DNA from 2 places in the Paenibacillus sp. OK076 genome. Region 1 is predicted to be linked to the other one. Evidence: riboswitches for the same ligand, from Rfam matches in the RefSeq annotation. Region 1 holds a riboswitch; the other holds the start of a gene.
The links. A riboswitch is a leader RNA that binds a small molecule or an ion and turns the genes downstream of it on or off. The one in region 1 is predicted to bind S-adenosylmethionine.

Region 1 (7,468 bases):
ACCTGTCTGTTTGTGGGGGCGCTTGTGGTTGTCGTGTACCTGGTGCTCATGGTTGTTCTACGTGTACTTCGACAAGACGAGCTGGGCAGTTACCCTCGTATTTTGCAAAAAATACTCCGCCCACTTATGCGTCTACAACGTGGAGCCGGGCAACGTGGATAATCGATTTAACACACAATACACACTTCGTTATATTTGTTGAAAAATAAGTACAAGCTCTGTCTGCTTTCATAGCGGACAGGGCTTTTTTGTAAAATCTATATAAAGGTAGTCCATTATAGACTTCTAGACATTCCCTGGTAAGGCTCTATCCTTAATGCGTTAAGGTTTTGGCATCATGGGCCAATGCAGTTTTCAGCATGCCATACCGATGTTCATGACTCATTTCGAACAGCCAGGGGCGGCGCGGGATCGTGAGATGACCGAGGCAATCGCGATTTTGCAGCCAGTCCTGCCTTGTAATTGGTTCATACGGCGTATCACCCCATACAGCCAGCAATTCAGGACTATATAACCGTTGTCCTTCCGCTAACCATTCTTGATCCAGCAGCTCCTGGCTGTAGAGCTCAGCTTCTCCGGCTTCATCTTTATGTGCGGTGAACAGACCAGGCCAGTATTCAGCACGTGAGCCACGGTGGGGAACCGAGCGTGCAAACTCCAATACTTGTGTGTACACTTGTTCCACGCCAAACAGCATCGCATATAAGCCCTTGCCAAACATTATCCGCTCATCCAGCTTGCCAAAATGTTCAATAACCCGGCCTGCAAGACCTTTTTCCCGTCCGAGTGGAAATACGATATGATTCAGCCCAGCCAGATTATGCAGATGAAATGCGGGTTTGGACAGCACTTGTTTTTGAAAATAGGGATGCTGCACGACCCGGCTCTCAATATAGTTCTGCTCATTAATAATTAAGGCCACACTAAGCAGCGAGCTGCATCGCTCCAGCCAAAATCGTTCCCAAAATGGCGTCATGAACGCCGATACATGAAAATGGGACAACAAATGGAAACAGCTCCGGCCGATCCGCCGGCTATTCATATATAACAGAAGCTGGGGATAAGCATCCTGGAAAATGAGGGCATTGCATCGCTCCAGTAGTCGATACATGTGCTCACGGTCTGTTTGATTTTGCAGATTATGCATAAGGTCACTCTGAAGATCGGTCATGTGATATCCGCCGTTGCGGGATACCATATGCGCCAGCAGGGCCCAATGCAGCTCTGGATACTGTTCGTAACATTCCAGGTATGCTGCTGTGCGAGTGATGTTACTCCGGTTGTTTTCCTGCGTTAATGTTTTGATCTCTTCCAGAATAATGCAGTCCTCTTCACAGACCAGTGCACTGAGCGTATTTCGGGCAAAAGAACTTTCGTTTCCAGGCAATAGGCGCTCCACATCAGCTTGTAAGCTAGCAGCCATGTCAGAGTCCCAAGCCATATCACGCAAAGGATGACGAAGCTGTGCAGAGGCCTGCCAAGCCGCCTGTTTACCCCTCCATACTTCACGGGCGGCACCTGGGATGGACCGGACCATCTGTAATATCGATCCGTGATGGGCAGATTCGGAGGAATCCGTTTTAACGGAAGTCATGACATGACCTCCTTTCCTGATAATCTGATTATTGTTTTAGTTTAACAAGCTGTTGATATCAGTATGCGCCGAATATTTGACTTCCACTCCGCAATTTGCTTCACTAAGAGGATAAGACAAGGTATAGAAAGGAAGATGTTGTGATGGAAAAGATTACATCGAAACCGGAATTTGATGTGGCAATCCAATCTCCGCGTTTGACTGTAGCTGTATTTAAGGCAGATTGGTGTGGTGATTGCAAGTACATCGATCCGTTTATGCCTGAAGTTGAAGAGAAGTTTGCTCGTGAGCTGAAGTTGATTGAGGTCGACGTAGATCAGGTGGGTACAGTGAGCGAAGAGCAAAATATTCTGGGTATCCCCAGCTTTGTAGCTTACACGGATGGCCGGGAACTCGTTCGTTATGTGAACAAACTGCGCAAGTCGAGAGAAGAGATTGAGCAATTCCTGCAGCGTGCAGTTGAGGTGTATAACACGATTCATAAATAAAGCATGACAGGTTCACCATGTTAAAGGTTATAATTAAAGGAACGCCATTTCTCTTGAAATAGGGAAGTGGCGTTTGTATTTTTAACATTTTTCGGGGAAGCTAATGACGTACATAGCCTTGATCAATGGAGGGTCAACTTTTCGACAGACGTTAACATTTTGTCACAAAGCGCGGGCGTCAATGACACATTTATCCGGTATAATGAATTTAGTTGTGAAATAAGTGTCAAAGTACCGAATCAAGCGGAGGATGTAGTTCTTCGCCATCTTAAACCAACAGCGGGTGAGAAAAAAATTGAAGCACTTAACCTTGTTTAAATGGTTAACCGTATTAACCTGTCTTGTCATGTTTCTGGCCACATTTGGCGGAGGCGTTGTAACCCGAACGGAATCGGGCCTCGGCTGCGGTGCAGAATGGCCTTTATGTAACGGAAAACTTGTGCCTGCACACACTGTTGCCTCACTTATTGAATTTTCCCATCGCGCCGTTAGCGCACTGGCAGGACTGTTGTCCATAGCCTCTTTTGTAGCATTTTTGCGGTTTGGCAAATCACGCCGTGATCTGCAGTTGTTTTCATTGTTAACGCTGATATTTGTGATTGTCCAGGGAATCATGGGGGCTTTTGCCGTCGTATTCTCCCAATCTTCCGCAGTCATGGCACTGCATTTCGGGTTTGCCTTAATCGCTTTTGCCAGCTCCTTGATGATGGCGCTTGGTATTCGGCAGGAGGCTCGCCATGGTGGATTGGAACGACTGAATCGATATCCGCGAGTCAGCAAAGGGTTCCGAAATCTGGTATGGTTTTCCACGATCTATACGTACCTCGTGGTATATACTGGAGCATTTGTGAGCCATACGGATTCTGCTGGAGGCTGTTCAGGCTTTCCGCTCTGTAACGGGCAGATTATTCCTGAGCTCTCGGGAGGCGTAGCTGTTGCTTTTGCTCACCGGGTGGCGGCTGTTTCATTAGTAATCGTCATTGCAATTCTCGGCCATTTTGCGTATCGCAAACATCCGGATAACACGGAATTAAGAGCGCTCGGCGTCATTTCTGTTGTACTGGTTTTATTGCAAGTGGTCATTGGTTTTGGACTGATGCTCACGATGAACCGTCCGGAAGTGTATATGTTCGTGGCGCTGGCGCATATGCTGGATATTGCCATTTTGTTCGGCGTATTAACTTATATGAGTTTCCTGGTGTACAAGCTGCATCGGCCCGTTAACCGGTTCTAATCTATATCCGAATTATTGTAGTTCAGGGGATGAATCCAGTGAAGTTCACCATCCGATGATGTACATCATTGGACAGGTGAACTTTGTTTGATGTCAGGCGTGTCAGGGCACCCTATTGTAAGCAGCGGTCATACGTTTACTCTGACTCCGATTTTGTTTAATATGATGAATTATTATTAATTTGATGATCTGCAGAGTGGAAAGAGGAGGCTATATATGCTGCGAACGTTGCTGGGTGAAAAGCCACGTAAGAACGAAGGCATACTAAAGGACGCGATGGAAGCGATGGCGGATACACTTGAGCTATTTCAGCGACAGATGCATGTGGACCATGATCCTACCCATGATTTTCGTAAACTGTATATATGGACCCAGGGATTGATCTCTTCGCTGGATGAACTGGAGCAAAGTTGTTTTGCAGCTTCCCATTTCCGTCAGAAAGTCAAAGCGGGCTCTACGGATGATATGACGTTACCAGAAAAAGCGGAGTATGCCCGTTACGTCTATTTCTATAAGGATGGCTTCATCCGATGTTTTGCCATTCTGGATAAGTTAGGTACAGTGTTGAATGAAATGTTTGAGCTGAACACAACCAATGTTAAAACACATTATTCTTACTTTACCGTATTAAGACAGTTCGGATATGACAAGCAGCATTATGTTCTTGCCAACGAACTCATCCAGATTAAAGATTCCTACCGTGAGCCAATGAGCAAATTACGTAAACTACGAAACATGGAGATTCATTACATGAATTCCGAAATGCAGGATGATCTGTGGCAGCTACACCAAACTTTGCAGGGGAAAGTGAAGCTGGAGGACCTGGATCAGCATCTTTTGGAACTCCGCGAGGGCGTAGACATGGTATGTAAGACGTTAAAAGCAGCGTACGGCTACATCAACAAGAAGTGGCATAAGCAGGGAGTGGCTCAACCGCCAAAGTGATTTGAATTGTAATATTTGCCTTTGACAAATCGGAATACTTGGATTATACTGAGTTCCTGATTGACAGTTAGATGGAATTAACATTTATGACATTAACATTATAACTACTACTGAACTTATAAATTAAATATTTCTTATCGAGAGCGGCGGAGGGACAGGCCCGATGAAGCCCGGCAACCGATTTATAACGGCATGACAGCTGTGTCATACTTTATAGATGTTAGGTGCTAATTCCTACAAAATGGTGCAGGGCACGATTTTGGCAGATGAGAAGGTATAATCTTTCACGTGAAGAGCCCTTTTTGTTTCTGCAAAAGGGGCTCTTTTTTTGTACGATGAAGGGGAGTTTTCCTTTCATTCGGGTAAAGATACATGTAGGCAGTGGGAAGGAGCAGTAATTTTGATTGAATTAAAAGGTTTAACCAAGACGTACGGTAAAGGTTCAAAAAGTACGACGGCCTTATCGGAACTAAATTTGAATATCCGCAAGGGTGAAATATTTGGAGTTATCGGTCATTCCGGTGCAGGCAAGAGTACATTGATCCGTTGTATCAATTTGCTCGAACGCCCCACGGCAGGCGAGGTTTGGGTTGATGGTATCAACCTAACCGATCTCAATAAGTCCGATTTGCAACAACAACGGCGTAAGATCGGCATGATTTTTCAACACTTTAATCTGTTATCCTCAGCTACGGTATATGATAATGTGGCTTTTCCTTTGAAGCTCGTTAATACGCCCAAGGCTGCCATTGATCGGAAAGTGAAGGAAATGCTCGCATTGGTTGGGCTGGAGGACCACAGCAATAAATATCCGGCCCAGCTGTCAGGCGGACAGAAGCAAAGGGTCGGTATTGCGAGAGCACTCGCGAGTGATCCGAACGTGCTGTTGTGTGATGAGGCCACATCGGCACTTGATCCCCAGACAACCGATTCGATTCTGAAGTTATTGCTGGATATCAATGAAAAGTACAACCTCACGATTGTGCTAATCACCCATGAGATGCACGTGATCCAGAATATCTGTGATCAGGTGGCGGTTATCCATCAGGGAGGCATCGTGGAGCAAGGGCCGGTAACGGAAGTATTCCTCAAGCCACAGCATGCCATTACGCGTGACTTTATGATGCGGGACCATGAGGTTGGAATTGCATTGGAAGAGACCGCTCTGGCGAGTGCAGATGTCTCATTACAGACGAACGGAGCTTCTAAGCTTGTGAAAATATCCTTCCTGGGCAATAAAACCTATGAGGCGATTTTGTCCAGAACGGTTCGTAAAACAGGAGTGGATTTCGCCATTTTGCAAGGCACCATTTCAACCATCAAACAAGTTCCCTATGGACAGCTGACCGTTCGGTTCGAGGGACAGTCAGATGAGATTAATCTCACCATTAAAGAGTTAGTGGATCAGGGACTTGATGTGGAGGTGCTTCGTTAAATGGATTTTTCAACGGTACGTTGGGAAGAAATCGGTAAGGCTTCGATTGAAACACTGCAAATCCTGGGAGCATCGGGCTTGTTCACGATCATCATTGGTCTGCCGCTAGGCGTATTGCTGTTTATGACGGCAAGGTCGGCTTCGATCCAGTCCCAAGTGGTGTACACGATATTATCGTTCATTGTAAACATTCTGCGCTCAGTGCCATTTATCATTTTGATTGTTGCACTCATTCCGTTTACGCGTTCACTGGTCGGCACAGCTACAGGAGTGCTGGGTGTCATACCACCGCTCGTCATTGCCGCAGCTCCATACTTTGCCCGATTGGTGGAAACTACACTGCGTGAAGTGGATCGTGGCGTCATTGAAGCGGCACAGGCGATGGGCGCTTCAACCGGACAGATTGTACGGCGCGTACTTCTGCCAGAGGCATTGCCGGGTCTGTTAGCCGGGATCACCATTACAATCGTTACCCTTGTTTCCTACACGGCGATGGCGGGAATGGTTGGTGGTGGAGGTCTGGGAACATTGGCAATCAACTATGGATACTTCCGTTATCAGTATGAAATTATGATTATATCCGTTGTATTTATGGTCATTCTGGTGCAAGTGCTTCAGATGGCTGGCGATCGTTTGGTTAAATGGTTCACCAGGAAATAACACATATATAGCATTTGCCTGATTCGGTATCGACTTGGTGCAAAATGCAAAAAAATTTATTGGAGAAGGGGTTTTACACATGAAAAAATGGTCTTTTGCTCTACTTAGCATTATGCTGATCGCGGTTCTTGCGGCTTGCGGAAACAACAAGGATTCCGACAGCGGCGCTGACAATGCTGGAGGCGCACCGCGCACCGTAGAATTGAAAGTGGGAGCATCACCAACACCACATGCTGAAATTTTGGAAAGCATCAAGCCTGAACTTGAAGCTGAAGGCATTCGCTTGCAAATCGTGACTTTCAATGATTATGTTCAACCTAACCAACAGCTTGAAGATAAACAACTGGATGCGAACTTTTTCCAACACCAGCCTTACCTGGATACAGAGAACAAAGAACGTGGTTTCCACCTCGTTGCTGTAACACCTGTGCATGTTGAGCCATTTGCTGGCTATTCCAAAAAAATTAAATCATTGGATGAGTTGAAAGACGGCGCAAAAGTAGCCATTCCTAATGACCCATCAAACGGCGGTCGTGGACTGTTGTTGCTTGCAAAAGAAGGACTTATCACGCTGAAAGACAACACAAATATCACTTCTACGATTCAGGATATTACAGCTAATCCGAAAAACCTGAATATCATCGAGCTGGATGCAGCCATGATGCCTCGTCAACTGGATGAAGCAGACCTGGTATTCATCAACGCCAACTACGCGCTGGAAGCCAATCTGAACCCAGAGAAGGATGCGCTGTTGATTGAGGACCTGCAAGGTAACCCTTATGCAAACATCCTCGTATCTCGTGAAGATAACAAAGATGCAGATGCTATCCAAAAACTGGCTGCAGCTCTGCATTCCGAAGAAGTTAAAACATTCATCAAAGATCGTTATCAAGGTGCTGTAGAACCTGCGTTTTAAGCTGAACGATTAAGCTGAAAATACATTGTATACTCGGCTCCACATGTTATGGAACTACTAAAGAAAGCCCTGCATTCTCTTTATGGAGAATACGGGGCTTTTTGTTGTGTACATCATATTAAAGAGTGCTTCGATGTAAGAGCACTTTAAGTACGTTACTTATAAGCTTTAATGTTTATTCGGATTCGGATCAGTA
Region 2 (7,468 bases), on a different contig from region 1:
TGTTTTTGATGTTGTCCAATACCAGTCGACTGATCGCTACCGTCTTCAGGTACTCTTCAGGCGTCTGACGCTCCAGCTTCAGATTTGTATTATCCGGTTGGAATGTCCAAGGAATAAACGCCAGGAATCCTTCGGAATCATACTTGTTCGCAATGCACTCATCCTGAGCTTCACGTACACGGAGCAGATGCAGTGCGCGCTCTTCCATCGTTTCACCAAGGCCGATAACCATCGTTGCCGTTGTGTTCATACCGATACGGTGAGCTGTCTGCATAACGTCCATCCAATCGCGCCATGAACCTTTCAAACGGCTGATTTTGCGGCGTGTACGGTCATCCAGGATTTCCGCACCACCACCAGGCAGGGAATCCAGTCCCGCTTCGTGAATTGCACGTACAACCTCTTCCAGAGTGAGACCGTCGGATACTTCGACCATTTTCATAATTTCGGCTGGTGAGAAGGAGTGCATCGTAATGTTAGGGAAACGCTCCTTGATCGCTTTGAGCAGGTCAGTGTAATAGCTAAACGGCAGATTCGGATTCGTTCCGCCTTGCATCAAAATCTCGGTACCGTTCACGTCTTCGGTTTCTTGAATCTTCTGGAAAATAACTTCATCGGGAAGTACATATCCTTCGTCAGAGCCAGGTCTGCGGTAGAAAGCACAAAAACGGCAGTACACATCACACACGTTCGTGTAGTTGACGTTACGCCCAATTACAAATGTTCTGTATGGTTCGGGGTGCATGCGTTTTACAATCACATTGGCGGCGGCCCCGATTTTGTCTACTTCATTCGATTCAAACAGCTGAATCGTGTCTTCCAAGTCCAAACGTTCGCCCCGAAGGGCTTTATCTAAGATACGGTCTACCGTACTCATCGTAAAAAAGCCTCCCTCATGAAGAGAAAATAGTATCACGATCCGTCCCAACTTGTTCATATAGATGAAAGTTTTGGTGGCAACATCGCATTTCTGTACTCCACATATCGTAACACAGGTTACATGTGAAAAAAAGCACCTTATGAGCAGGTGCTTTAAAAATTAATAAAAATGTTTACATATGCCATCTATTTCATTTCTTTTTCAGCAGACTATAACACCCGTATTTCACTACTGTCGATTCTACGAATCCTGAAGTGCCTGATCCAGATCCGCAATCAGGTCATCGATGTCTTCCAGACCAACCGAGAACCGCAGTAATCCGTCAGTTATACCCCGATCGCGGCGAACCTCAGTCGGCATTGCCGCATGAGACATCATCGCAGGATAAGACAAGATACTTTCAACCGCACCCAAACTCACGGCAACAATTGGCAATTTCACACGGTTAAGTACAGCCTTGGCCCGATCTCCAGATCCAACGTCAAACGACACGACAGCGCCGTATCCGCTTGACTGACGTTCATGAGCTTCACGGCCGGGATGATCCAGCAGTCCCGGATAAAATACAGCCGTAATATCACTGCGTCCACTGAGCCAAGCTGCCAGCTTGGCTGTGCTCTGTTCACTGTGTGCCATGCGCGCACCCAAGGTTTTCATGCCCCGCATCAGCAGCCAGGATTCCTGGGCACCAAGCACAGTTCCAAGTCCATTCTGCAATTGTTTTAGCTGTCTACCCAGTGAATCCGTACGAGCAACGGCTAAACCTGCCAGCACATCACTGTGCCCGCCAAGAAACTTGGTTGCACTATGTACGACAATATCCACTCCGAGCTCAATCGGCCGTTGGTAATAAGGCGTCATGAAGGTGTTATCGAGAATTGAGATTAGCTCATGTTCCTGTGCCCAGGAGGTGACAGCAGCAATATCCGTGATCCGAAGTGTCGGGTTGGATGGTGTTTCCATATAGACTGCCTTCGTATTCGGTTTGAGCGCTGCCTTTACTTCCTCAATATTGGTCATATCCACAAAGGTAGTCTCTATCTGCATCCGACTCAGAATGGAAGTAAGCAATCGATACGTACCTCCATATACATCTTCCGTCACAATCATGTGATCCCCTGCCGAGAACATCATGAACACACTGGAGATGGCAGCCATGCCGGAGGAATAAGCAAATCCGCGTGCCCCACCTTCCAATAAAGTAATGTAATCCTCCAATGCCTGACGAGTCGGGTTACCCGAACGGCTATAGTCATGTTGAGGTGGATTAAAAATATCAAAATGATGGAATGTCGAGGCCTGGTAAATGGGTACACTGGAAGCCCCGGTGGTTTTATCGATTTCGTCACCGAAATGAAGCAGCTTGGTATCGAATTTCAGGTCGGAATGAACATTCCGTTCATGATTGTTGGCATTATTGTTTTGCTCACTCATGATGCGTTCCCCCTTCAATCTCCTGCTGTGCAGCTGTAAGTGCGTTGCCCAGATCGGCAATCAGATCATCGGCGTGCTCGATCCCAACAGAGAAGCGCAACAGACGGTCATCTACACCTACAGCGTCACGAATTTCAATCGGAATATCTGCATGGGTCTGTACCGCAGGATAGGTCATCAACGACTCTACACCCCCGAGGCTTTCCGCAAAAGCAATCAGTTTGATGTGACGCAGCAATGGTTCAACATAACGAGCATCCTTTACTTTGAAAGAGAAAATGCCTGTGTTCCCGCTGGACTGTTTATTCTGTATTTCAAATCCGGGATGATCCGACAATCCTGGATGATACACTTCATCAACGGCTGGATGCTCCAAAAGGTACTTGGCAATCGTCAAGGCATTATACTCATGTCGCTCCATGCGAAGAGCGAGTGTCTTCATGCCTTTCATCAGCTGATAGGAGTCGCTTGGAGACAACACTGCTCCAATGGAATTGTGCAGGAATGCCATTTCGGCCGACAACTCTTCCCCTTTGGTAATAATCAATCCGGCAAGTACATCATTATGACCACCCAGATACTTTGTGGCACTATGGATGATGATATCGGCACCGAGTTCAATTGGACGCTGGAAGAAAGGAGTCAGTAGTGTATTATCCACAATGGTCAGCAAGTTGTGGCTCTTGGCCCAGGAGCATACCGCTTCCACATCCGTAATCATCATTAATGGATTGGTTGGTGTCTCAATAAATACCGCTTTTGTATTCGGCTGACGAATACTTTCCAGAGCTGCCAGATCATTGGTATCGACGTAACTTGCCGTCACACCAAATCTAGATAGGATGCGCTCTAGCAAACGATACGTTCCGCCGTACAGATCCAGCGATACAATCAGATGATCCCCTTGTCCAAATAAGGCGAAAATCGTTTGCAAGGCAGCCATGCCGGAGCTACAGGCAAATCCGGCGTCACCGGATTCCAACGCTGCCGCTGCTTCTTCCAACACTTTACGGGTTGGATTGGTCGTACGAATATAATCAAATCCCGTGCTTTGTCCAAGCTTGGGGTGGCGAAACGCAGTGGATTGATAGATCGGAAAATTAATGGCGCCTGTTACCGGTTCATTGATAGACCCAATTTGGGCCAATCGGCTTTCGATTTTCAACTTGTTGTCTTCCATTGCAGCATCCTCCTGTAATGTCGATTAGATTTGCGGACCAATATCGTAAGGTGTCTCTTGATACACATAGTAATTGAGCCAATTAGAGAATAATAAGTTTGCATGTGCCCGCCAAGTAGCCGGGGGAACACGGGAAGGATCGTCATTCGGGAAATAATGTTTAGGCAGCGCAATGTTCATGCCTTTAGCTGCATCCCGGTCATATTCCCATTTCAATGAAAGCGGATCATACTCGGCATGTCCGGTTGCAAAAATCTGTTTGCCGTCTTTGGTAGCAACCAGGAAAATTCCTGCTTCCTCAGACTCAGCCAATATTTCAAGGTTATCATTTTTTTCAATATCTTCACGGCGCACTTCCGTATGGCGGGAATGCGGAACGTTGAATACTTCATCAAATCCGCGCAGCAGCTGCACATTGGATCTGTTGATCGTATGTGAGAATACACCGAAACATTTTTCATCCAGCGGAACTTTGGGAACTCCGAAATGATGGTATAAACCCGCTTGGGAAGCCCAACATATATGCATAGTCGAAGTCACATTGGTTTTGGTCCATTCGAAGATCTCCTGGATTTCTTTCCAGTAGTTCACGTCTTCAAAGTCCATTTGCTCTACAGGAGCGCCTGTAATGATCATGCCGTCAAAGCGGCGGTGTTCGATCTCATCAAAGGTTTTGTAGAACAAGTCCAAATATTCCTGCGATGTGTTTTTGGACGTATGAGACTTCGGATGAACCAGAACGATATCTACCTGAATGGGTGTGTTACCCACCAGACGAAGCAATTGTGTTTCTGTCGTTTCCTTTGTAGGCATCAGGTTTAATATAGCGATACGCAGCGGACGGATATCCTGCTTATAAGCGGATGTCTCGTCCATGACAAAGATGTTCTCTCCTGCAAGTACTTCCTTGGCAGGCAGTGTGTCTGGAATTTTGATTGGCATGGTGGTTCTAACTCCTCCTTGTGCATAAATAGATGCAGCCACTGCAGATGCGATACGCTTCGCATCCGTACAGTTATAGGCTGCCATGAGCTTGCCTGCAGGCGCTGAATTGCAACCACATTGCTGTCGGCAGGCTCAAGTTCCTTAGCGAAAATCACTGCTGAGAAGTCGGTGCATATAACAAAGACCTTCCTCGGATTCCGAGAAAGGTCATATGTAAATAGATATGCGCCTCTCTCATCTCTCAGTTACAACAGTGTCACTCGGACACTTGGTCGCTGCAAGAATTAGCACCGTGCGGTATACCGCCGGTTGCCGGGTTTCATCGGGCCAGTCCCTCCACCTACTCTTGATAAGATTTCGCTTTATTCAATTGTAAAAACTAGTGTGGTTCACCCTTTACTTTAAGACATTAATCCCCTCACGTCAAGGTGTAGTTCTATGCATGTTCCTCAGGATCGGAACCGTTCATCATCCGTTGTCATACACTGCTCCAGGGCGCGAAATCGACACATTTTTGCGCTTGAAAGGACCCTGTACCAGCGGTATACTAGACAAGTGTTATAAACCCTTATGTGAGAGGTGACATATTCAATGGATGGCGACCCGAGGCCTGACTGGCAGCCGAATTCCGACAAACTGCATAGAGAATTGATATCAGCATGCCGGCAGCGGGACGTTACTTCCGTTTGATTATAGAGCGAACGCAGTCCTGACTTCCAGGCTCCGCTGCCGACCGGCTGATCTGTTCTTTTTGCGCCCATATTGATGAAATCCGCCCATTTGGCGGGTGCAGAAGGAGTAGATGAATAATGAAAATCCGGTTGGTAAACAACGGTGTATTTATTCCGGTGGACGACATTCAGCAGGCGCTGACTCCACCAGCGGAAGGATTTTACTGGATTGATGCGGACGTAGACGATTTGGCGGTACTTCAACCCCTTTTCATGATGCATGATCTGGCCGTGGAAGACTGTTTGAGTGACGAAGAACAACGTCCGAAGATTGAAATTTATGAGAGCCATTATTTTATTGTTATTAACAGCATTCGTTTCGATGATGAAGAGATTTTCTTACGTGCCGTCAACCTGTTCCTTGGCAGACACTTTATTATCAGTGTGACCAAACAGAAAGTCAGCGAATTGCGGACATTGAAACCAATTCTGTGGGAACAGGAAATCAGTACACCGGATAAGCTGCTCTACCTGCTGGTTGACTTGATTGTTGATAATTATTTTACCGTCGGTGACCGAATTGAAGCCCGCATCGAGAAGCTGGAAGAAGACATTCTGATGCATACCAAAAAGTCTCACCTGAATGAGATTATCGGGTTGCGCAGTGAGATTTTATGGCTGAAGAAAGTGCTGGGGCCTCAGAAAGAGGTCATTAACACACTCAATAAAAAAGATCTGCGTCTTATTGATGATCAACTGCAGAAGTATTTCAGTGACATTTATGAGAATGCTGTGAAAATATCTGAAACCTTTGAGACTTATCGCGACTTGATGGGGAACTTGCGAGAAGCTTACCAATCCAGTATCGCCAATAGGGCGAATGAGATCATGCGTGTGTTCACCGCCATTACCACGGTGTTCATGCCGCTGACCGTGATCACTGGTATCTATGGGATGAACTTCACGAACATGCCTGAGCTGAACTGGAAGTATGGTTATTTTGTGGTCATTGGCCTGATGGTTACACTGGGCCTGAGCATGTTCTTTATTTTCCGCAAAAAAGATTGGGTTTGAAATAGCAAAAGACGAAGCGCTCCACATCTGGAGAAACGCTTCGTCTTTTTTTAAATTTATTCTATTTTAGAAAAATCCTTCTGCTGATCTATCTTAATTCTAGCCTGCATTCTGTTCCGTCTCCGTGTGACGGCGAAACCGGATGCGAATCATGCGCAGTCTTTCGTAGACCTGCTCCAGGTTGCTCCCGCCAGGCTTTTCTTCTCCATACACCTTATGTAACACGGGCTTCAGAAACGTATCCCCCAGCTCCTCGTAGGCACTCCATACTGCCTCTTGCTCCTCTTCGGGCATGACAGCAAGCTCCGCATCGAGCAGACAATCTGTGTCATACCCCTCCAAATCCAGTGTCTCCAACAGTTCAATTAGCTCCCGCCGGGACAATCCGGAACGATTCACGATCTCCTCCAACGTATATCCTTCCTTCATACCTTCAAGTACCTGCTTCCGTGTGGTGAATCTGTCCAGCTCCTGCTTGTATTTCTGCTCTCTCTGTTTGTACAGCCAGCTCTCATATTCTTGTTCCCTCAGAGCCGTGTACACCCAATCTAGCGGAAAAGATGTGGAACGTTCCATTCCATTCGTAAGCTCCAGCCATTCAGCACCGTACTCGGAAGCCTTGCTCTCTCCTACGCCAGGCAATTGCATCAATTCATCGATGGTTTGTGGAACAAATGCGCTGATCATGCGTAACAACCGGTTCGTTGCAATAAAATAGGGGGCCTTCCGGTCCGACGCCGCTCTCTTCCTGCGCCATATGCAAAGATCCATATAAAGCCCCTCGTTGCCATATAATTCACTGTAACAATGTAGACGCTGACCGCCATAATTGCGCGACTTCAAATCATCATTTTCGTGAAACAAGCCCTGCAGCAAGGGACGATATCCTTCGCCCATCTGAATGGCTAACTGATGACGATACACATGTAACAGCTCGTCCCACGAACTGCCAGCATACCAGATGGCATCCGTACGATCTCCTTCCTCATATTGGCTCCATCCCAGATGCCACCCCCCTTCTTCTTCACCGATCCACAGCTGGGCATGCTCTTCATTCTGATCTGACATTCTGGATAATCTGTTCATGAAAATGACTTCCATATCTTGTCCCTCCTTCAATAGTTCAGCTCTACACAGTCTGTATTGTGCTAAATTAAGCAACACAAAAAAACACCTCTCCTGCAAAATCCATGCAAGAGAGGTGCTTCCTCATTAACCGTGCTATGCTGTTGCTCATATATTACCACAATGGAAAAATTCGTCAACCACTTGTTTATAAAGCTA

Region 2: another riboswitch for S-adenosylmethionine. It lies ahead of metA (homoserine O-acetyltransferase MetA); the one in region 1 lies ahead of BMY78_RS27880 (methionine ABC transporter ATP-binding protein).

Annotation. Positions count from the first base shown of each region.
Region 1 is NZ_FOCH01000005.1:256,270-263,737, reverse strand. Features, by position in the region: gene BMY78_RS27905 (putative polysaccharide biosynthesis protein) at 1-162, shown strand, start outside; gene BMY78_RS27900 (DUF2515 family protein) at 314-1,594, opposite strand; gene BMY78_RS27895 (thioredoxin family protein) at 1,738-2,082, shown strand; gene BMY78_RS27890 (COX15/CtaA family protein) at 2,378-3,316, shown strand; gene BMY78_RS27885 (Cthe_2314 family HEPN domain-containing protein) at 3,533-4,261, shown strand; SAM riboswitch class I at 4,393-4,534, shown strand; gene BMY78_RS27880 (methionine ABC transporter ATP-binding protein) at 4,662-5,696, shown strand; gene BMY78_RS27875 (methionine ABC transporter permease) at 5,697-6,356, shown strand; gene BMY78_RS27870 (MetQ/NlpA family ABC transporter substrate-binding protein) at 6,436-7,272, shown strand; gene BMY78_RS27865 (DUF2167 domain-containing protein) at 7,441-7,468, opposite strand, start outside.
Region 2 is NZ_FOCH01000001.1:1,038,510-1,045,977, reverse strand. Features, by position in the region: gene mqnC (cyclic dehypoxanthinyl futalosine synthase) at 1-877, opposite strand, end outside; gene BMY78_RS04865 (trans-sulfuration enzyme family protein) at 1,121-2,314, opposite strand; gene BMY78_RS04860 (aminotransferase class I/II-fold pyridoxal phosphate-dependent enzyme) at 2,307-3,494, opposite strand; gene metA (homoserine O-acetyltransferase MetA) at 3,519-4,436, opposite strand; SAM riboswitch class I at 4,671-4,795, opposite strand; gene corA (magnesium/cobalt transporter CorA) at 5,249-6,184, shown strand; gene BMY78_RS04845 (HRDC domain-containing protein) at 6,284-7,285, opposite strand.